Regions from separate parts of the Streptomyces sp. NPDC040589 genome, predicted to be linked through region 2. Evidence: riboswitches for the same ligand, from Rfam matches in the RefSeq annotation. Region 2 holds a riboswitch; each other region holds the start of a gene.
The links. Region 2 has a riboswitch for cyclic di-AMP ahead of ACZ58V_RS38720 (M23 family metallopeptidase). Riboswitches for the same ligand answer to the same signal wherever they lie in the genome.
Positions count from the first base shown of each region.

Region 1 (2,256 bases), on a different contig from region 2:
GGAACGGCGGCACGACCGGTGCTGCCGTCGTCGAGGCCGACCTCGACCTCGACCGTGGGGTTGCCTCGGGAGTCCAGGATTTCCCGGGCTACGACGACGTCGATGGACGGCACGAGCATCTCCTTCTTGATGTGACGCGGGTTCGCGGGTCGCGTGGACCCGGCGAGGTGCGGGCCGTGGTGGCTCGCGACATGAGCCTAACCGGCTCCGGCCGATCGGCCACCGGGTCGCCCACCCCATGGACAGAACCGAGAGTAAATTGTTTCCGAACGGAACAAAGCCGGAACGCAAAGACCGGCAGAAAAAACCCCGCCCCGGCGCGTACGGGGGAACACGCACCGGGGCGGGGAGCCCGTGGGGACGGGGAGGGGCCGCTGCCTACTTCAGGTGCAGCTGCTGGCCCGGGTAGATGAGGTTGGCGTCCTCGACGATGTCCTTGTTCAGCTGGAACAGCTTCTCCCAGCCGCCCTCGACCTTCTCGTCCGCCGCGATCGAGCTCAGGGTGTCGCCCTTGGCCACCTTGTACTCGCCGTCGCCCTTCTTGACCTTCTTGCCGGTCGGGGTGGTGACGGTCTTCTTGGCGGCCGGGCGCTCGTCGGAGCGGGAGGCCGGCTGCTGCTGGGTCTCGCGGGACTCGGTGCTCTGCTGCGAGGAGCTGCCGGAGTCGTTCGAGGAGGAGCCGCCGCCGCTGTAGCCGGCGCTCGACAGGCCCTTGCCGCAGACCGGCCAGGCACCCTTGCCCTGACCCGCGAGGACCTTCTCGCCGATCTCGATCTGCTGCTCCTTGGTGGCCTGGTCGGCGGTGGCGGCGTACTTGGTGCCGCCGTAGCCGGACCAGGTGGAGGCGGAGAACTGCAGACCGCCGTAGTAGCCGTTGCCGGTGTTGATGGACCAGTTGCCGCCGGCCTCGCACTGCGCGACGGCGTCCCACTCGGAGGCGGTGGCGGCGGAAGCGCCGCCGGCCGCCATCAGCGGGGCGGCGACAGCGGCGCCGGTGACACCGGCGACGGCGATGGCACGGCTGGCCTTGGACGGACGACGGTGCTTGCCCTTGCTGGAAAACAGCATGGAAGGATCCCCTCACCGACGCCTGCGAGGTGAGCTGTCGGGTTCGGGCCGGTTGAGTTGCCCGGCCGCATCCCTCCCGGGACACGGCTTCACCCCAAGCCCTTCCGGCGCAACTGGCCGGTCGGGCACCTACCTTGGGTCCCCCGCTCCTGCCTACGGCGCTTGACGCGACGACTGTTCCCGTACGGCCGCTGGCAGGATTCGGCGTTGCGGCAGCCGGGGCTCGTGGTGACGAGCGGTCCCGACCGTAGCCACGCGATCCGCCGAATTTCAAAGACGATCAGGGCTTCTGAGATCTATCTCTCACGGAGCCCAAACGGGACATTCGCCGCGAAACATGACGCGAACTCGCCCGGCTTCGGGGCGACTTCCACCCCCGTTTCCGCACTGCCCGAACAGCTACTTCCCGTCCGCTTCGCCCTCTACCGTGAGCTTCTCACCGGGGCGAATGAGGTTCGGGTCGGCGCCGACGGCCTTCTTGTTGCCGTCATAGAGCTCGTGCCATCCGCCGCTGATGTCAAGGGAGTCGGCGATGGACCAGAGACTGTCGCCGATACCCACGATGTAGGCACCCTCGGACGTGTCGTCGGAGCCCTCGTCGCCGCGGTCGTCGCGCGAGGCGTGACGCCCCGTGGACTCGTCCGTACGGCCGTTCTCGGGCGCCTGGGTCTCGTCGGCACTGGGGCCGCGGTGACGGCCGGAACCGGTGTCGGTCCCGGTGCCGGCCTCGGTGGGCGCCGAAGATTCGTCGCCCTGCCGCGAGTTGCCGGACTTGTCACGCTCGGGCGTCGCCGAGGGGGAGCTGCCGGGCTCCTGCGAGGCGGACTCCTCGATGTCGGGCGACTTGTCGGACTTGGTGGATTCATCCTTCGAGGCCGACGACTCGCCAGAAGGCGGCGAGTCGGACGAAGGGGACGACCCGAGAGAGTCGAGCAATCCGGGCGAATCCGATGAATCAGACGAGTCGGATGAACCGTCCGAGTCGGACGAGTTCTTGTCCTGCTCGAGGCCGGAGAGCAGTCCGCAGGTGCGCCAGGCGCCGACTCCCTGGTCGGCGAGGATTCTCTCGGCCACGGCTATCTGCTGGGAACGGCTGGCCAGGTCGGCGCTCGGGGCGTAGTCGAGGCCGCCGTGGTTCTCCCAGTCCTCCTGCGACAACTGCAGGCCGCCGAAGTAGCCGTTCCCGCT
Region 1 covers NZ_JBVIWP010000008.1:284,574-286,829, reverse strand. The annotation lists gene eno (phosphopyruvate hydratase) at 1-113, opposite strand, end outside; gene ACZ58V_RS31360 (transglycosylase family protein) at 379-1,068, opposite strand; cyclic di-AMP (ydaO/yuaA leader) riboswitch at 1,073-1,239, opposite strand; gene ACZ58V_RS31355 (transglycosylase family protein) at 1,468-2,256, opposite strand, start outside.
Region 1: linked by a shared signal. The riboswitch ahead of ACZ58V_RS31360 (transglycosylase family protein) and the one ahead of ACZ58V_RS38720 (M23 family metallopeptidase) in region 2 are both predicted to bind cyclic di-AMP.

Region 2 (2,256 bases):
AGGGCTACACCTACGGCGTGCGGGCGTTCGCCCAGGTCCTCAGGTCCGCCCCGGACGGGACCGGTGCCGCGATGCTCGCCATCAGCGGCTCCGTGGACACTCCCAACACCGGCCCCGCCCTTGAGGACCTCTGGACGGTGCTGCGCACTCTCGCCGCCGAGGGGCTGACCGACGCCGAGCGGGACGTCGCCGTGCAGAACCTGGTCGGCGTGGCGCCGCTGAAGTACGAGACGGCGGCGGCCGTCGCGAGCACGCTGGCCGACCAGGTCGAGCAGCACCTGCCCGACGACTACCAGGCCGCGCTGTACCGGCAGCTCGCCGCGACCGGCACCGTGGAGGCCACCGCGGCGGCCGTCAGCGCCTTCCCGGTGGACCGTCTGGTGACCGTCCTCGTCGGCGACGCGGCGCAGATCAGGGGCCCCGTGGAGGCCCTCGGCATCGGCGAAGTCGCCGTAGTCGCCGCCGAGTAGCGGGAGGCGAGCGCCACGCGCGCGTAGGGGCCCTGGTTGTCTTCTAAGGCACCAGGGCTCCTTTATGTCCGAATTGGTGCGGGAGTTGCCTGTCTGCCCTGTGGGATGCGCTACAAAAGCCGGGATCCGTTTGGGAATTGAAAGTGGCGCCGCTTAGCGTCGTCCGGGCTGTTCGTCAGGCAGTGCGCCGCACCCGCGGCACCGGACAGTCATCGCCGAGTCCCCGTACGGCGCGAGCCAGGGGAGCCGGGGACCCACCGTAGTCCCTGGGGTGAATCGGACGCCCGCGCGAGTCGCGAGGGGGTCCGTAGGAGACCTTCCTGCTCCGAACCCGTCAGCTAACCCGGTAGGCGAGAGGGAAGGAAAGGACCAGCCACCACATGGCGTTCACGCGCGCCACCGGGAAGCACCGTCGTCCCAGCCGGATCCAGCGCCGCACGGCCCGCGCCGCGGGTGTCGCGGCCCTCGCCACCACCGGTGTCGTCGGCACCGTGGCCGCCCCGGCCTTCGCCGCGGAGCCCGCTGTCGAGCAGACGGGCCTCACCCCGGTCGTCACCATGGGCGACACCGTGGCCCAGAAGATCGACGCCCAGGCCGTCGCCCAGAAGCAGGCGGCCGAAGAGGCCGCCGCCAAGAAGAAGGCCGAGGAGGCCGCCCGCGAGCGCGCCGCCGAGGCGGCCAAGGAGGCCAAGGAGCGGGCCGAGGAGGCCCGCGAGGCCAAGGAGCGGGCCGCCCGCGAGGCCGAGCGCAAGCGCCTCAACACCTTCGTGTCCCCGATCTCCGGCTCGTACGTCTCCACCGGCTACAAGTCCGGCGGCGCCGTCTGGTCCTCCGGCAGCCACACCGGGGTCGACTTCCACGCCTCCAGCGGCACGGCCGTCCATTCGGTCGGCATGGGTGAGGTCGTCGAGGCCGGCTGGGGTGGTTCCTACGGCAACCAGGTCGTGATCAAGATGAACGACGGGACGTACACCCAGTACGGCCACCTGTCGTCCAGCAGCGTCTCGGTGGGCCAGAAGGTCACTCCGGGCCAGCAGATCGGCCTGTCCGGCGCGACCGGCAACGTCACCGGCCCGCATCTGCACTTCGAGGCCCGCACCGGCCCCGAGTACGGCTCCGACATCGACCCCGTCGCCTACCTCCGCTCGCACGGCGTGAACGTCTGAACATCTGACGGCGACTGTTCTTCCCGAAAGCCCCGGCTCCCCGAGCCGGGGCTTTCGGCGTTCGCCACGGCCGACTGTCCAAAAAATATCCCTGATTTCCTGCCTGCCGTCGGAAATTCCGGCTCATTGCAATAGAGTCACGGAACACACGTCGCCAGTCGACGTTTCACGGGGATTAAGGGGAGGTCGGTCATGCGTATTCCCGCGCACTCGGTGTGCACGGCCATCCGGGACGACATCGTCGCGGGTGTCTACGAGCGCGGCAGCCGGCTCACCGAGGAACTCCTCGCGCGCCGCTACGGCGTCTCGCGCGTCCCCGTCCGGGAGGCCCTGCGCACCCTGGAGGCCGAGGGCTTCGTGGTCACCCGGCGGCACGCGGGCGCGTGCGTCGCCGAACCCACCGAGCAGGAGGCCGCCGACCTGCTGGAGATGCGCATGCTGCTGGAGCCGCTGGGTGCCGCTCGCGCCGCCCAGCGCCGCACCGAGGCCCATCTGAAGGTGCTGCGCGGCCTGGTCAGGCTCGGCCAGGAGCGCGCCCGCCGGGGCAACAGCGACGACCTGCGCTCTCTGGGTGGCTGGTTCCACGAGACGCTCGCCCAGGCCTCCGGCAGCCCCGCGCT
Region 2 covers NZ_JBVIWP010000014.1:120,826-123,081, forward strand. The annotation lists gene ACZ58V_RS38715 (M16 family metallopeptidase) at 1-470, shown strand, start outside; cyclic di-AMP (ydaO/yuaA leader) riboswitch at 674-838, shown strand; gene ACZ58V_RS38720 (M23 family metallopeptidase) at 851-1,636, shown strand; gene ACZ58V_RS38725 (GntR family transcriptional regulator) at 1,829-2,256, shown strand, end outside.

Region 3 (2,256 bases), on a different contig from region 2:
CAGCACGTCCACGGTCGTCTCGTCGGCGCCGGACATCATGGCGCCGAACCGGCACGACACCGCCACCAGCGAACCCGTCTTGCCGCCCAGCACGTCCAGGTAGTGCTCGACGGGGTCGCGGCCGTCCTGCGGTCCGGCCGTCTCCAGGATCTGCCCGGTCACCAGCCGTTCGAACGCCTCGGCCTGCACCCGCACCGCCTCCGGACCGAGGTCGGCCAGGGTGTGCGAGGCACGGGCGAAGAGGAAGTCGCCGGTGAGGACCGCGACGGAGTTGCCCCAGCGGGTGTTCGCACTCGCCACCCCGCGGCGCACCGTCGCCTCGTCCATCACGTCGTCGTGGTACAGCGTGGCGAGGTGGGTCAGCTCCACGACGACGGCCGACGGCACGATCCCGGGCGCGTACGGGTCACCGAACTGGGCGGAGAGCATCACGAGCAGCGGACGGAACCGCTTGCCGCCGGCCCGCACCAGGTGCTGGGCGGCCTCCGTGATGAAGGGCACCTCGCTCTTGGTGGCCTCGAACAAGCCTTCCTCGACAGCCGCCAACCCGGCCTGGACATCGGCTTCCAGAGCCTGGTCCCGCACGCTCAGCCCGAACGGCCCGACGTCGGTCACGAGGGGTCTCCTGTCTGCTGTGTCTGCCGGTGATTACGCGGATTGTCGATAGGTCGCTGCCATCACTCGACTCAGCGTATCCGGTCACGTTTCGATCACCGCCAGCGCCCATGGTTACAGGCCGGGTGGTATCTGATCACGACCGTTATGTTTTCGATCAGCTCATAAGAACAGACATTTATCGACTTACCAGGAGGTAGTGAGATATACACGATTTGCCATGATGATTGAGCAAATTCCCATTGGCGGGAATTGCCCCACAGGCTCGTGATCAGTGAGTTGAATCACGTTAACCCCTTTGTCGCCCCACCTCGGCATCGACCCGTACCCCCTTCAGCCGAACGCCAGTTGAGCCTTGGCTCTCGCAAAGGATCAAGCGGACCAAACACCCCCGACCAAGGTCAACCACGCGATATGTGACTCCGGTGCTTGTTCCCGACATGTGCTCTCGCATACGTTCCCGGCCTGTCCGGCGGACGCCGAATCCTGCCACCGCCCGGACCCCCACACGAACCGACCACTCACGCAGGGCAGGAGCGGGGGACCCAGGTAAGTCGCCGGTCCGCACAGCGGCACGGCTCGGGGTGAAGCCGCGTACGGCAGTACACCGCCATACGCGGCCGGGCACCTCCCGGCCCGAACCCGACAGCTCACCTCGCAGGCGCCGGAGAGGAATTTCGCCATGGCCGGACGAGGCAAGCACCGTCGCCCCAGAACCAACCCGCTCTCCCGAGGTGTCGCGATCGCCGGCACCGGCGGAGCGGCACTGACCCTCCCGCTCCTCGGAGCCACCTACGCGAGCGCGGCCGAGGCGCCGCAGAGCGCACCCGCCGTCGCACAGTCCGTGCCGCAGGCGGCCCAGCCCAAGTCGCTCACGTACACCGTGGTCAAGGGCGACACGCTCTACCGCATCGCGGACAAGTACGACGTCGCGGGCGGCTGGAAGAAGCTCTACAAGGACAACCGCTCCGCCGTCGGCGACAGCCCGAAGCTGATCCACCCGGGTCTGAAGCTGAAGGTGTCGACGACCAAGGCGCCCGCCGCGAAGAAGGCGACCAAGTCGTCCGCCCCCGCCAAGCCCGCCGGTGGCGCCGCCAAGGCCACCCAGGCCTCCGCGAAGACCTACGCCAACAACCTCGACGGGTGGATCCGCGAGGCGCTGGACGTCATGGCGCAGAAGGGCATTCCGGGGTCGTACGACGGCATCTACCGCAACGTCATGCGCGAGTCGTCCGGCAACCCCCAGGCGATCAACAACTGGGACTCCAACGCCGTCAAGGGCACCCCCTCCAAGGGCCTGCTCCAGACCATCGACCCGACCTTCCAGGCCTACCACGTGGACGGCACGTCGTGGGACCCGTACGACCCGGTCGCCAACATCACGGCGGCCTGCAACTACGCGGCCGACCGCTACGGCTCGATCGACAACGTCAACGGCCCGTACTGAGCCGTCCCGCCCAGCAGTCGCTCGAGGACGACGGCGATGCCGTCGTCCTCGTTCGACAGGGTGATCTCGTCGGCCACGGCCTTGAGTTCGGGATGGGCGTTCGCCATCGCGACGCCGTGGGCGGCCCAGTCGAACATCGGGATGTCGTTGGGCATGTCACCGAAGGCGATGGTGTCCGCCGGCCGCAGCCCCAG
Region 3 covers NZ_JBVIWP010000001.1:1,286,549-1,288,804, forward strand. The annotation lists gene ACZ58V_RS05940 (polyprenyl synthetase family protein) at 1-615, opposite strand, end outside; cyclic di-AMP (ydaO/yuaA leader) riboswitch at 1,120-1,294, shown strand; gene ACZ58V_RS05945 (transglycosylase SLT domain-containing protein) at 1,298-2,062, shown strand; gene ACZ58V_RS05950 (HAD family hydrolase) at 2,026-2,256, opposite strand, start outside.
Region 3: linked by a shared signal. The riboswitch ahead of ACZ58V_RS05945 (transglycosylase SLT domain-containing protein) and the one ahead of ACZ58V_RS38720 (M23 family metallopeptidase) in region 2 are both predicted to bind cyclic di-AMP.